Formosa agariphila KMM 3901: one gene and its partner. The protein of the gene in region 1 binds, or shares a complex with, the protein of each later gene. Links are inferred from orthologs where the notes say so. Each region holds a gene or a part of one and is shown on either strand. Other genes may lie near its edges. The genes, in order: secY and secA.

Region 1 (3,808 bases):
CTTTTAAATTGTAAGAAGGAATGTTTACCAACTCACCATTTACAGTAATGTGTCTGTGAGATACTAATTGTCTAGCACCGCTTCTAGAAGGAGAAATTCCCATTCTATAAACAACGTTGTCTAATCTAGACTCACATAATTGTAATAATACTTCACCAGTAATACCTTGTGAAGCTGTTGCTTTTTTGAATAAACCTCTGAATTGACGCTCTAATATACCGTAAGTATATTTTGCTTTTTGCTTTTCCATTAATTGGATTGCATATTCAGATTTTTTTCCACGACGCTTGTTAGCTCCGTGTTGACCTGGAGGATAATTTCTTTTTTCGAAAGATTTGTCATCTCCAAAAATAGCTTCACCAAACTTACGAGCTATTTTAGTTTTAGGACCAGTATATCTTGCCATAATAAATTGATTTTAAAGAGTGATTATGAATTAAGGTCTTAATCTTATCCTTCGATAATCGTTAATCTCTTTGTTATACTTGTTAAATTATTTTTTAAAAGTGTGCAAATTTACATATAAAAAAATTAATACCAACTGTATATTAAGCTGATATTAATTTTTTTTATAAATTCTCTAAAGTAAATTAGACTCTTCTACGTTTTGGAGGACGACATCCATTATGTGGTAATGGAGTAACATCGATAATTTCTGTTACTTCAATTCCTGCATTATGAATAGAACGGATAGCAGATTCTCTACCATTTCCAGGTCCTTTAACATAAACTTTTACTTTCTTTAAACCTGCCTCTTGAGCTACAGTAACTGCATCTTCTGCTGCTAATTGTGCTGCGTAAGGCGTGTTCTTTTTAGAACCTCTAAATCCCATTTTACCAGCTGAAGACCATGAAATAACGTCTCCTTTTTTGTTGGTAAGAGAAATAATGATGTTATTAAAAGAAGCAGTAACGTGAGCTTCTCCTACAGCATCTACTATAACTTTACGTTTTTTAGTACTCTTTGTATTTGACTTTGCCATATTATTTTAGTTTCTAGTTGTTAGTTGTTAGTGATAGAATCCTAAACCTCTCGATTTCGAACAGATTCATCTAACTACTAAATACTAATGACTTTTAATTATTTAGTTGCTTTTTTCTTGTTAGCAACAGTTTTTCTTCTACCTTTTCTAGTTCTAGAGTTGTTTTTAGTGCGTTGTCCTCTTAAAGGAAGACCTGCTCTATGACGAATACCTCTGTAACATCCAATATCCATTAATCGCTTAATGCTTAATTGTGTTTCAGAACGTAACTCACCTTCAATAGTAAAAGTCGATACAGCTTCACGAATAGAACCTATTTGATCATCTGTCCAGTCTTGAACTTTAGTGTTTTCGTCAACTTTAGCTTCTGCTAAAATTTCTTTTGCTCTACTTGTACCTATTCCATAGATATAAGTTAAAGAGATAACTCCTCTTTTCTGTTTTGGTATGTCTACACCTGCAATTCTTGCCATAACTACCCTTGTCTTTGTTTGAATCTAGGATTCTTTTTGTTAATTACGTAAAGTCTACCTTTTCTACGCACGATTTTACAATCTGCACTTCTTTTTTTAACTGATGCTCTTACTTTCATCGTATTAGTATCTATAAGTTATTCTAGCCTTAGTTAAATCGTAAGGACTCATTTCTAATTTTACTTTATCACCTGGTAACAATTTAATGTAATGCATACGCATTTTACCAGATATATGAGCAGTCACAATGTGACCATTCTCTAACTCAACACGAAACATAGCATTAGATAATGCTTCTATAATTGTTCCGTCTTGTTCTATTGCTGCTTGTTTTGCCATTGTATAATAAATTAAGCTACTGCTTTTCTATTTTTACCAGTTTTCATCAAGCCATCATAGTGTCTATTCAACAAGTAAGAGTTTACTTGTTGCATCGTGTCAATTGCAACTCCCACTAATATTAATAGTGAAGTACCACCAAAAAATAAGGCCCATCCCGATTGTACGTTCATTAACTTAACAACTATGGCAGGAAATACTGCTATAAGTGCAAGGAAAATAGAACCTGGTAATGTTATTTGAGACATAATCTTATCTAAATATTCTGAAGTTTCAGACCCTGGACGAATCCCTGGAATAAATCCTCCACTACGTTTTAAATCGTCTGCCATTTTGTTCGTAGGAACTGTAATAGCAGTATAGAAATACGTGAATATGATAATTAAGAATGCAAATAATAAGTTATACCAAAATCCGAATATATCAGAAAATTGTGATTGTAACCACTGTCCTGCAGCTGAATCCTTCATCATAGAAGTTCCACCTATTAAACCTGGTACAAACATAATTGCTTGAGCAAAAATAATTGGCATTACTCCAGAAGCGTTAAGTTTTAATGGAATATATTGTCTAGACCCCATAATGTTTTTCTCATAACCTCCAGTAGCAGTACGTCTTGCATATTGAACAGCTATTTTTCTAACTGCCATAATAAGCATAATAGATGCAAAGATAATAGCAAACCACAACACTAATTCAATAAGGATTAACATTACATTATTCCCTTCTAAACGAGATGCTGCATTTTGGAAGAACGATAATGGCATACGTGCAATAATACCCACCATAATTAATAGTGAAATACCATTACCAATACCTTTATCTGTAATCTTCTCTCCTAACCACATTGCAAAGATACAACCAGTAACTAAAATGATTATTGAAGAAAAATAGAATAAACCACCTTGTCCTAATAAGAACGCACTTTGTGGAATTCCTAAACTTGGTAAACTTGCTAAATATCCTGGTGCTTGTACCAAACATATTGCAATTGTTAACCAACGTGTGATTTGATTTATTTTCTTTTGCCCACTAGCACCTTCTTTTTGTAACTTTTGCAAGTAAGGAATTGCTATTCCCATTAATTGCACTACAATAGAAGCAGAAATGTAAGGCATAATACCTAAGGCAAATATTGATGCATTAGCAAAGGCTCCTCCTGTAAATGCATTTAATAAACCTAATAATCCAGAATCTGTATTACTTTGTAAGGTTTCTAATTGTGCTGCATCGATACCAGGTAAAACTACTTGTGCACCAAATCGATAAACTAATAATAGACCAACCGTAAGGATGATTCTATTTCTTAGTTCCTCAATTTTCCAAACATTCTTTAACGTTTCTATAAATTTCATGCTCTATTACGTGATTATAAAGTTACAGCTTCTCCTCCAGCCGCTTCGATAGCAGCTTTTGCTGAAGCAGTAAATTTATGAGCAGTTACTTTTAATTTTGCTTTTAGTTCACCTCTACCTAAGATTTTAACTAGATCATTCTTTCCAGTTACACCTACAGACATTAGTGTGTCTAAATTTACTGTGTCGTTAATTTTCTTTTCATCAACCAACTGTTGTAATTTATCTAAGTTTACACCTTGATATTCTACACGGTTAATATTAGTAAAACCAAATTTAGGAACACGTCTTTGAAGTGGCATTTGACCTCCTTCAAATCCAAGCTTCTTAGAATAACCTGAACGAGATTTGGCTCCTTTGTGACCACGTGTAGCGGTACCACCTTTACCAGATCCTTGTCCACGACCTATTCTTTTTCCTTGATTTTTAACTGAACCTTCTGCAGGTTTTAATTTACTTAAATCCATTTCTCAGTTTATTATTAAGCTTCTTCAACAGAAACTAAGTGTTCTACTTTAGCAACCATACCAAGAATATTTGGTGTGTTTTCATGCTCTACGACTTGCCCAATACGTTTAAGACCAAGAGCTTCTAAAGTTCTTTTTTGTCTTTGTGTACGTTTAATTGCGCTTTTAACTTTCGTTACTTTAATCTTTCC
Region 2 (11,097 bases), 290 kb from region 1 along the record:
GAGATTTCCGAAATTTTAAACATTTCTGAAGTCGCCTCACGCACACAATTATCGCGAGGAAAACAAAAATTACAAGAACTTTTAAAAATGAAAGACTATGGCACAGGATATTAGAGATTTATTTGAAGCCGATAAAGCACATCAAAAAGACGACCGGTTGTCTGAAGGACATGAAGCACGTTTTTTAGAAAAGTTAAATGCGAGTTTGCCACAAGATCCGCCAAAATCTAAATTTAATTGGATGGCTATCGCGGCGAGTTTAGTGCTACTATTTGCGTTGAGCTATGGAGGATATACATTTTTTAATGCTGATCAAGTAATAGAAACACAACAGCAAGTTGTAGAAACCGAGGTAAAGCCAGTTGTAAAAACAAAAACCTTAGGCGATTTGTCACCCGACTTAAAGAAAGTTGAAGATTATTATTTGGCGAGTATTCATACCGAATTATCTAAGGTAGAATTGACACCAGAAAATAAAGAATTAATCGATGGTTACATTCAGCGTTTAGAAGAATTAACCAACGAATACAAAAAGTTATCTATAGAATTAACCGAATCTGGCCCGAGCGAATTAACCGTAAATGCCTTAATCGATAATTTAAAATTGCGTTTAAACTTGTTATACCGTTTACGCGACCAATTAAAAGAATTCAGTACCGATGCTATTGCCGATGAGGCGGTGGAACAATCTATTTAAAAAATCAATCAAAAAAATGAAACAGTTAATTATAAAATCAATTACAAGTTTAGTGCTTGTTGTGTTTGCGTCTAATCTAACACAAGCACAACAAAAGCTATCTAAGGCATCGCAATCTTTAAAAGTGAATAAAGAGGTGACTATTAATTTAGAATCGAATTACACCATAGTAAAAATCGATACGTGGAATAAAGACGTGATTGAAGTAGAAGCTTTTGTAGAAAGCGATCAATTAAGTCAGTCTGATTTACAAAAGGCGTTAAAAGAGTGGCATGTAGATGTAAGTGGGTCTAGCGATTTTGTGAATATTTCGAGTAAAGGCATGCAAAATGGTTGGGATGTAGGTTATGATTTTGATGTGAATTCAATTTCAGCACTACAACATTTAGAATTCGAATTGGCCGATATGCCACCCATGCCACCGTTACCAGATATGAAGCATTTTGCGAATATGCCACAAATGCCCAATATGCCGGAACCACCAACAATGCCAGAATTACCCGAATTACCAGAAGGTATGAATCAAGTACATTTTGATTATGAAGCGTATAAAGCCGAAGGTGAAAAGTATTTAGATAAGTGGAGTAAAACCTATCAGAAAGAATACGGAAAAGAGTATCAAGATAAAATGAAGGCTTGGGCGAAGAAGTTTAGCGCCTCTGGTTTTGAAGATTACGAAAAAAAGATGGAAGCCTGGGGCGAAAAGTTTGGAGAAACTTATGGTAAACAAATGGAAGCCTGGGGAAAACAATTTGAAAATGGCTTCGGAAAGGATTTTGAGGCTCAAATGGAAGCTTGGGGAGAATCGTTTGGCAAATCATTTGAAAAGCAAATGGAAGCCCAAGAGCATGCCGAAGCGAGCCGAATGAAAGCCGAAGAAGTTAGAGCACGCGCAGAGCAGGGCAGAAGCATGCCTGATCGTGGGCCTAATATTAAAAAGACCATTATTATTCACATGCCCAAAAAGGCAAATTTAAAAGTGAATGTAAAATATGGCGAATTACAATTTGTATCGCTTATAGAAAATTTAAAGGCCGAAATGTCGCATACCAAATTAACAGCAAACACAATCGATGGGAGTAACACTTCCATCGTTGTGTCTTATGCGCCCGTGTCTATTACCAATTGGAATCAAGGGCAGTTGGTTTTAAACTATGTAGAGCAGGCTAAAATTGAAACTGTAAATCAGTTGGTGTTAAATTCAAATTCTTCGAATATACAATTGGGGCAACTTACAGGAAACACCATAATTAATGGGAGTTTTGGCGATCTTAAAATATCTAAAATTGCAGATACGTTTCAGAATCTAAATATTGTTTTAGAAAATAGCGATGCGCTTATTAGTTTGCCAAACACAGACTATAGCTTGCAGTACAATGGTAAGCAATCTCGATTTAAACATCCAAAGAAAACGAGCAGTGAAAACGTGTCTACATTTTCTACGGGGAATTTAAGTAGCAATAAAACGATTATTGTGAATGCGAAATTTAGTAAGGTGTCAATGGAGTAAATACGATTTTATATAGATAAAATATGTCTTATTAACATAGGACTTTGTGTGCCGATATCCTGAATAGTAATGGATTATCGGCTATATTTGTTTTACTAAGTTGTAAAAGTTAAAATGTATTAAAACATAATTTTTTGAAATTCAAATATTACATACTTAAAAATACTTTCATAAATGATAAGCAAGGTTTAAAACCAGGAGTTCGAATTAATAAGATTCCTGCTATGTACACTATTAAACTTGCAGAAGGAGAAGGTCCATTTAATGATTTACCAACTCTAAAGAGGAAATCAACTATTTATCGGAATATAGTTTTAAGAAACCCAAAAAGAGCTGAGCAAATTTGTCTTGAAAAAAACATTACAGAAATAAAAGATTTAATTCTTACTAAAAAGAATTCAAGTGTCGATTTGAACTTTGTTGAAATCTTTGAACACTGTATCAAGGGGCAAGTGAAAAAAGGAAAGGTGTCTGGAGTTCACTATTATAATTCGGAGAGAGTTAAAATTTTAAAGCTTATCAAACAAAATAACAAGACCGGAATATGGGAAGCAGAAATAGAGTTCTTAGATAAGAAAACTAATACTTGGGTTAAAAAAGAAAAGTCAACTACTTTTTTTCCACGAAACTGGAGTATGCATCAGTTATTTCATGAATGTGAATTTGCTGTTGAACATAAACAAAAAGTAGCTGGCAAAAAGAACGTATTTATATCTCAAACAGTATCAGGAATTGAAGTTGAAATAATTATTATTAATGATAAAATGAGGTCTATTTATCCTTTGTTAAATTAATTAAAACGAAAAAAAGCTGTCTATTTTAAAAATAGACAGCTTTTTTGATGTTTAAATATATAGTAGAATGTACTATTCTGTAATTACCCAATCACCTTTAGCTAAAAGCGGTTCGGCTTGTTTGTATTTTACGGTTTTACTTTCGCCGTTCATTACATTCTTTATCGTTACTTTATCGTTTCTACCAATTTTTGGCTTGTCTCTTACAATAGTTTCTACAACCTCTGGCTGACGTTGTGTTTGTCCTGCAGCTCTACTTTGTGAAGCACGTTCGTCTAAATTAGGAATTTCTTCTTTAGTCGTTTCTACCTGTTGCTTTTTAGGAGCCACTTGTTTTGCTTCGCTAATTGCATTTTGGTCTTCGCTTGGTAATTCTCCTTTAAATAAGAATGAAATCACATCTTTATTGACTTGAGTGATCATGTCTTTAAACAATTCGAAAGCTTCGAATTTGTAAATTAACAATGGATCTTTTTGTTCGTGAACCGCTAATTGAACAGATTGTTTTAACTCATCCATTTTACGTAAATGCGATTTCCATGCATCGTCGATAATGGCTAAAGTAATGTTCTTTTCGAAATCTGTAATTAATTGCTTTCCTTCTGTTTCATAAGCTTGCTGTAAATCGGTAACAACTTGTAATGTTTTTACACCATCTGTAAATGGTACAACAATACGTTTAAATTTGTCGCCTTGTGTTTCGTAAACATTTTTGATAATAGGGAATGCAAGTTCGGCATTCTTACCCATTTTAGCTTTATAATGTTCGAAAGCAGCTGTATATACTTTAGAAGCAATGTCTTGAACAGTTAATTTGTTGAATTCTTGCTCGCTTACAGGATTACTCATTGAGAAATAACGGATCAATTCAAATCCGAAATTTTTATAATCGTTAGCATCTTTATTAACTTCAGCAATGTTTTCAGCAGTATCGAAAATCATATTCGCTAAATCTACACGCAGACGTTTTCCAAATAAGGCATGGTGACGACGTTTGTAAACAACCTCACGTTGCGCATTCATAACATCATCATATTCTAATAGACGTTTACGAACACCGAAGTTATTTTCTTCAACTTTTTTCTGAGCACGTTCAATAGATTTTGAAATCATAGAATGCTGAATCACTTCACCTTCTTCTAATCCCATTTTATCCATCATCTTAGCAATACGCTCAGATCCGAATAATCGCATTAAGTTATCTTCTAACGATACATAGAATTGAGAACTTCCTGGATCTCCTTGACGACCAGCACGACCACGTAACTGACGGTCTACACGACGAGAATCGTGACGTTCTGTACCAATAATTGCTAAACCTCCAACTTTTTTAACTTCATCGATTAATTTAATATCGGTACCACGACCTGCCATGTTTGTGGCAATAGTAACTTGTCCTGGCTGACCAGCTTCGGCAACAATGTCGGCTTCTTTTTTATGTAATTTCGCGTTTAATACGTTGTGTGGTACTTTACGGATACTTAACATTTTTCCTAAAAGTTCACTAATCTCTACATTGGTTGTACCAATTAATATTGGACGACCGGCTTGAGATAATTTAGTAACCTCGTCGATTACCGCATTGTATTTTTCACGTTTAGTTTTGTAAACTAAATCGTCTTTATCTATTCTAGCAATCGGACGGTTTGTTGGAATCTCTACAACATCAAGTTTATAGATTTCCCATAATTCTCCCGCTTCGGTAATTGCCGTACCCGTCATACCAGAAAGTTTACGGTACATTCTAAAGAAGTTTTGAAGTGTAACAGTTGCAAAAGTTTGCGTGGCCGCTTCAATTTTTACATTTTCTTTAGCTTCAATCGCTTGGTGTAATCCATCGCTATAACGACGACCATCCATAATACGACCAGTTTGCTCATCAACAATCATTACTTTATTGTCCATTACCACATATTGATTGTCTTTTTCAAATAGGGCATAGGCTTTAAGTAATTGATTTAAGGTATGAATACGTTCAGATTTAATTCCGAAGTCTCTAAATAAATCTTCTTTTTCGTTAGCTTCTTCTTCTGCAGGTAAACCTTTTGCTTCAATTTTAGCCATTTCAATACCAATTTCTGGCATCACGAAAAAGTCAGGGTTATCTTTACCAGAAAGGTATTCAACCCCTTTATCTGATAATTCAATCTGATTATTTTTTTCATCTATAACATAGTACAACGCTTCGTCTACCTTAGGCATCTCGCGGTTGTTGTCTTGCATATAATGATTTTCAGTTTTCTGAAGTAATTGTCTTATACCGTCTTCACTTAAAAATTTAATTAAGGCTTTGTTTTTAGGCATTCCACGGAATACACGTAACAATTGGAATCCGCCTTCTTTGGTGTCTCCTGCTGCAATTAATTTTTTAGCTTCTGCGAAAACTCCTGTTAAGTACTTGCGCTGTACATTAACAATATCTTCAACTTTTGGTTTTAATTCGGTGAATTCGTGACGGTCTCCTTGAGGAATCGGACCAGAAATAATTAATGGTGTACGCGCATCATCTACTAATACAGAATCGACTTCATCGACAATAGCATAGTGGTGTGGGCGTTGAACCAAATCGTTTGGCGAGTGCGCCATATTATCACGTAAATAATCGAAACCAAATTCGTTATTTGTTCCGTAAGTAATATCGGCGTTGTATGCTTTTTTACGAGCTTCAGAGTTTGGTTGGTGGTAATCGATACAATCGATACTTAAGCCGTGGAATTCGAATATTGGTGCCATCCAAGCACTATCACGTTTTGCTAAGTAATCGTTTACTGTTACTAAGTGAACACCTTTTCCTGCTAATGCATTTAAGTACATTGGTAAAGTTGCAACTAAGGTTTTACCTTCCCCAGTGTGCATCTCAGCAATTTTCCCTTGGTGCATAGCAATACCACCAATAAGTTGTACATCGTAATGTACCATATCCCATGTAATGGCTTTTCCTGCAGCATCCCATGAGTTTGCCCAAATGGCTTTATCGTCTTCTAAAACAACATAATCTTTAGTTCCAGAAATTTCTCTATCAAAAGTATTAGCTGTAACTGTTATGTTTGTATTGTCTTTAAAACGTTTTGCTGTTTCTTTAACAACTGCAAAGGCTTCTGGAAGAATGTCGTTTAATACATCTTCTGTGGCCGCATAAGAATCGTCTTTTAATTTATCTATTTCCTGATAAATATCTTCACGTCTGTCGATATCTTCAGTATTATTAGCTTCTTCTAAAAGCGCAGTAATTTGATCTTCGAAAGGTTTACGGCCTTCCGCAATTTTAGCCTTAAAGAAGGCTGTTTTTGCTCTAAGTTCGTCGTGAGACAACCCTTCTAAGGCTTTTTCAAAAGTTTTAATTTTATTTACTAAAGGCATGATGGCTTTTACATCTTGTTTGGATTTATCTCCAACAAATACCTTAAGTACAGAATTTAAAAAATTCATGTGTATGTGTGTTTATGGTTGCATTAAGTCTACCGACTTAATAGATACAGTTAAGTACTTTAAATGCTAAAAAAATAAAGCACTCAAATATACGTTTTGTTGTTTTGTTTCATAAAGAATAGCACAAAAAAAAGCCTCGATACGAGACTTTTTAACTTTTCTTTATGTAATACTAATATTCATCCTCGTTCCAGAGATAATCCTCATCTGTAGGATAATCTGACCAAATCTCTTCGATTGAGTCGTACGAATCGCCTTCATCTTCAATGGATTGTAAATTTTCTACAACTTCAAGAGGTGCTCCAGTTCTAATCGCGTAGTCAATCAGCTCATCTTTAGTAGCTGGCCAAGGCGCATCACTTAAATATGATGCTAATTCTAATGTCCAATACATCTGTAATTCGTTTTATTTTTTGCAAAAATAATTTTTTAGTTTAAATAGTCAAGAAAAAAATGAATTATTTCATCATTAAATTAAAGAACGCTTTGTTTTTAGCAAACAAATTGACTTAAAGTGGGTTATAAATTTCCTGAATCGGTGAAATTAATGCTTTTCAGGAATCCACTTCACTTCATCTGCATGTAGGTCATTAGACAACTTTCGTGCCAATACAAAAAGGTAGTCAGAAAGACGGTTTAAATAAATTAGTGTTTGCGGATCTAGAGGTTCAATTTCGTTTAATTCTGATGCTAAGCGCTCTGCTCTGCGGCAAATACAGCGTGCAATATGACAGAATGACACGGTTTGATGTCCGCCAGGTAACACAAAATGCGTCATTGGCGGTAATTCGGCATTCATAGTATCCATTTCTGTTTCTAGAAGCGTAACGTTGGCATCGTCTATTTTTGGAATATTTAATCGCTCTTTTCCGTTTTTAAGAATGGCCTTTTCTGGTGGCGTTGCTAACATGGCACCAACGGTAAATAATCGGTCTTGTATAATTATTAAAACATCTTTATAGGCTGGATTAATATCTTGGTCGCGAATAAGACCAATGTATGAGTTAAGTTCGTCTACAGTACCATAACTATCAATTCTGATGTTATGTTTGGGCACCCGCGTACCTCCAAATAAAGCGGTTGTGCCTTTGTCTCCTGTTTTAGTATAAATTTTCATGTAATGAATGCTTAAATTAAAATTGAATCGTATGTCAATTCATTCCAAAGTTACATTGAAAATTTTGGCTTTAAAAGTGAAATAAAAATTGTTTGACTGATTTTGTTTAAGCCGGAATTGTAATTTTTTCGTTTCTAGTATCGCTTTCAATAAGTCCGTCGCGTAAACGAATAATTCTATGTGCATGTTCGGCAATATCTTCTTCGTGTGTAACCAATATTACTGTATTTCCTTGCTTATGAATGGTGTCGAATAATCCCATAATTTCAACAGAGGTTTTAGAATCTAAATTCCCTGTAGGTTCATCGGCTAGAATTATTGAAGGTTTGTTTACAAGCGCACGACCAACAGCCACACGTTGTCTTTGTCCTCCAGAAAGCTGATTGGGTTTATGGTCCATTCTATCGGCTAGACCTACTTCTGTTAAAACTTCTTCGGCACGTTTTGTACGGTCTGCTTTAGAATAGCCCGCATATACCATTGGTAAAGCCACGTTGTCAAGAGCGGTTGTTCTTGGAAGTAAGTTGAAGGTTTGGAAAACGAAACCAATTTCTGTATTTCGGATATCAGCCAATTCATCATCGGTCATTTTACTGGCATCTTTACCGTTTAAAATATATGTTCCTGCGGTAGGCGTATCTAAACACCCAAGCAAATTCATTAACGTTGATTTTCCTGAACCAGATGGCCCCATAATAGCGATGTAATCGCCACGTTTAATGGTTAAATCAATACCTTTTAAAACATGAACAGTTTCTTGGCCGAGTTTAAAATCGCGAATAATATTGGTTATTTCTATGACGTTATCCATAAAACAATTGCTGATATTGGTTGCTGCAAGATACAGCAAATTTTATAAGAAGTAAGACGCTGTACTTTATGATTTGTTACAGGTTTAATGAAGAAAACTAAAAACTTAAATTGAAAAAGTTATAATCTGATAGTGAAATGTTCTTTGACTTGCTCGGTTCTAAAAAAGACAAACCCGTATTGAAATGTATCAATAGTCACTGTTACTTTAGGGTGTTGTTTAATCATGTCCCAAGCTTCAGTCATGCCTTTAGACCAATAAATGTCATCAAAAATAAATACGGTGTCGTTATGAATTTTTGGTAATAATAAATCGAAATAGTCTAAAGTTGCTTGTTTATTATGATTGCCATCGAATAAAATGAAATCGAATGCATCTTGATGTAATTTAGGAATTACTTTACTGAAATCTCCGATTAAGATTTCAGCATTAGTAATTTTTTTGTCTTTTAAATTTTGGCTTGTAAATTGGGCAATTTTAGGACAACCTTCAATTGAAGTGATTTTACCGTTTGTATTTCCTAAAGCAATAGCGTGTGTAGAGATACCTAAGGATGTGCCTAATTCTAAACTGTTGTTAAACTTAAAATAATTAGCTAAATGGTATAATAATTTAGCACGCTTTATAGCTGCTCCAGAGTTTTTAGCAATACTTTTTATACTACGGTTATTGTTTTTAGTATACATTGAACCTGTGCCTAAATCTGTAATTTCAATTACCGTATTATTCTTTAAAAGCGTTTTTTTATAATTAGAAATTAAAGTATAATCCGCAGAATTTGTTTTACTGTAAAAACATTTTGTAACGAGATTATAAACAAAAGGGGAGTGCACCCCATGCTGATTTGTAGAGCGCTTTAAAAAATTAAAATATTGTGATATCTGATAAAACACAAGTCTGAAAAATTCGTAATTAAACTTTAGTCTTCTAATTTTGCAGCCAATTCAAACCAGCGTTCTTCTTTATCGTCCATTTCTTTGATTAGTTTTTCTAATTTTAGAGACAATTCATTAATTTGGTCTTGAGACAATTCTGGATTATTAAACTTAGCTTCTAATTCAGTCTTATCGAACGCCAACGATTTTAGCTTGCTTTCAATATTATTATATTCTTTTTGCTCGTTGTAAGATAGTTTTACACCAGAATCTTGTTTCCAGTTTTTCTTTTCCTTTTTATCTTCAATAGGAGAAACTTCCGGACTGTCTTCATAGGCTCTAAAATCGCTGTAATTACCAGGGAAATCTTCTATGACACCTTCACCTCTAAATACAAACAAGTGGTCTACAATTTTATCCATAAAGTAACGGTCATGCGTTACTACTAATAAGCATCCCGGGAAGTCTAATAAGAAATCTTCAAGAACATTTAGTGTTACAATATCTAAATCGTTTGTAGGTTCATCTAGAATTAAAAAATTTGGATTCTGAATAAGAACCGTACATAGGTATAAACGTTTACGTTCACCACCACTTAATTTTTCAACAAAATCGTATTGTTTTTTACGGTCGAATAAAAAGCGCTCTAAAAGTTGTTGTGCACTAATTTGACGGCCTTTTTTAAGCGGAATGTAATCTCCAAATTCACGAACAACATCGATTACCTTTTGGTTGGGTTTAACATCTATTCCCGATTGGGTGTAATATCCAAACTTAACCGTTTCTCCAAGGGTTATGGTTCCGCTATCAGGTGCTGTAGTTTCGGTTAATATATTTAAAAAAGTAGATTTACCTGTACCGTTTTTACCAATAATACCAATACGTTCACCACGCTGAAAGTTATAAGTAAAACCTTCTAAAATGGTTTTGTCTTTAAAAGATTTTTTAATGTTATGGAGTTCTACAATTTTGTTTCCTAAACGCTCCATATTAAGTTCTAACTCAACTTGATGGTCTTTTCTGCGTTTATGAGCACGTTGTTTTATATCGTGAAAATCGTCTATTCTAGATTTTGATTTTGTTGTACGTGCCTTAGGTTGACGACGCATCCATGTAAGTTCTTTCTTAAAAAGCTGTTTTGCTTTTCCTGTTTCTACAGCTTCTTGAGTAATTCTAGCTTCCTTTTTTTCTAGGTAATAAGAATAGTTTCCTTTGTAACTAAACATCTCACCTTGGTCTAGTTCAATAATTTCATTACAAACACGTTCTAAGAAAAAACGGTCGTGAGTAACCATAAAAAGAGTCATGTTTTCTTTTGCAAAAAACAGTTCTAACCATTCAATCATTTCTAGATCCAAATGGTTGGTAGGTTCATCGAGGATTAATAAATCGGGTTTATTAATTAAAGCGTTCGCTAAAGCCAGACGTTTTTTTTGACCTCCAGATAACGTGCTCACTTTCTGAGAGAAATTATCAAGTTTTAATTTCGATAAGATTTGTTTGTATTGCGTTTCGAAATCCCAAGCGTTATAACGATCCATTTGCTCGAATGCTTTTTGATAAGCATCTTCATCTTCAGGATTATTTAAAGCGGTCTCGTAATTTCTTATCACTTTTAATATGTCGTGATCACCATCGAATATGGTTGCCTCAATAGTTAAATCTGGATTTAATATTGGCTCTTGTGGTAAAAAGGAGACCGTTATATTTTTTCTGAATATTATTTGTCCAGTATCTGGCTGATCAAGCCCTGAGAGAATGTTAAGAATCGATGTTTTTCCTGTTCCGTTTTTAGCTACAAAAGCCACTTTTTGGTCTTTGTGTATACTAAACGAAAGGTTTTCGAATAACGTTAGTTCTCCGT

Evidence for each region.
Region 2: the proteins of secY (region 1) and secA are in contact, whole or in part, in a crystal structure (PDB 3DIN), measured with the Thermotoga maritima proteins. The link is inferred for Formosa agariphila KMM 3901 from one-to-one orthologs. Residues at the interface, in WP_004081795.1 of Thermotoga maritima: Glu108, Gly109, Glu110, Glu111, Ala236, Glu237, Arg238, Arg239, Ile240, Thr241, Ile242, Gln243, Tyr244, Ala245, Arg246, Arg247, Val248, Thr249, Gly250, Arg251, Arg252, Val253, Tyr254, Gly256, Ala257, Ser258, Thr259, Tyr260, Leu261, Pro262; in WP_004082002.1 of Thermotoga maritima: Glu261, Ala262, Arg263, Lys300, Ala301, Arg302, Thr303, Ile304, Ile305, Leu323, Tyr324, Asp325, Pro326, Val329, Ser330, Tyr333, Ile336, Lys340, Phe345, Val349, Glu363, Phe364, Tyr374, Ser375, Gly376, Gly377, Glu393, Ile395, Thr482, Ser483.

Annotation. Positions count from the first base shown.
Region 1 is NZ_HG315671.1:685,721-689,528, reverse strand. Bases 979-3,808 are described here. They hold secY (preprotein translocase subunit SecY), read right to left. Parts: upstream 3,151-3,808; coding sequence 1,807-3,150; downstream 979-1,806. Other genes in these bases: rpmD (50S ribosomal protein L30), read right to left, coding at 3,632-3,808; rplO (50S ribosomal protein L15), read right to left, coding at 3,165-3,617; infA (translation initiation factor IF-1), read right to left, coding at 1,580-1,795; ykgO (type B 50S ribosomal protein L36), read right to left, coding at 1,459-1,575; rpsM (30S ribosomal protein S13), read right to left, coding at 1,082-1,456. In the rest of the region: rpsD (30S ribosomal protein S4), read right to left, coding at 1-406; more of rpsK, read right to left, coding at 591-978. UniProt on the Escherichia coli protein: The central subunit of the protein translocation channel SecYEG. Consists of two halves formed by TMs 1-5 and 6-10.
Region 2 is NZ_HG315671.1:976,360-987,456, forward strand. The notes cover bases 2,874-6,739. They hold secA (preprotein translocase subunit SecA), read right to left. Parts: upstream 6,431-6,739; coding sequence 3,074-6,430; downstream 2,874-3,073. Other genes in these bases: BN863_RS04250 (EndoU domain-containing protein), read left to right, coding at 2,874-3,001; BN863_RS04260 (DUF2795 domain-containing protein), read right to left, coding at 6,603-6,739. Outside these bases: BN863_RS04235 (RNA polymerase sigma factor), read left to right, coding at 1-114; BN863_RS04240 (hypothetical protein), read left to right, coding at 98-697; BN863_RS04245 (hypothetical protein), read left to right, coding at 714-2,207; more of BN863_RS04250, read left to right, coding at 2,342-2,873; more of BN863_RS04260, read right to left, coding at 6,740-6,824; BN863_RS04265 (cob(I)yrinic acid a,c-diamide adenosyltransferase), read right to left, coding at 6,975-7,547; BN863_RS04270 (ABC transporter ATP-binding protein), read right to left, coding at 7,654-8,358; BN863_RS04275 (O-methyltransferase), read right to left, coding at 8,478-9,251; BN863_RS04280 (ABC-F family ATP-binding cassette domain-containing protein), read right to left, coding at 9,278-11,097. UniProt on the Escherichia coli protein: Required for protein export, interacts with the SecYEG preprotein conducting channel.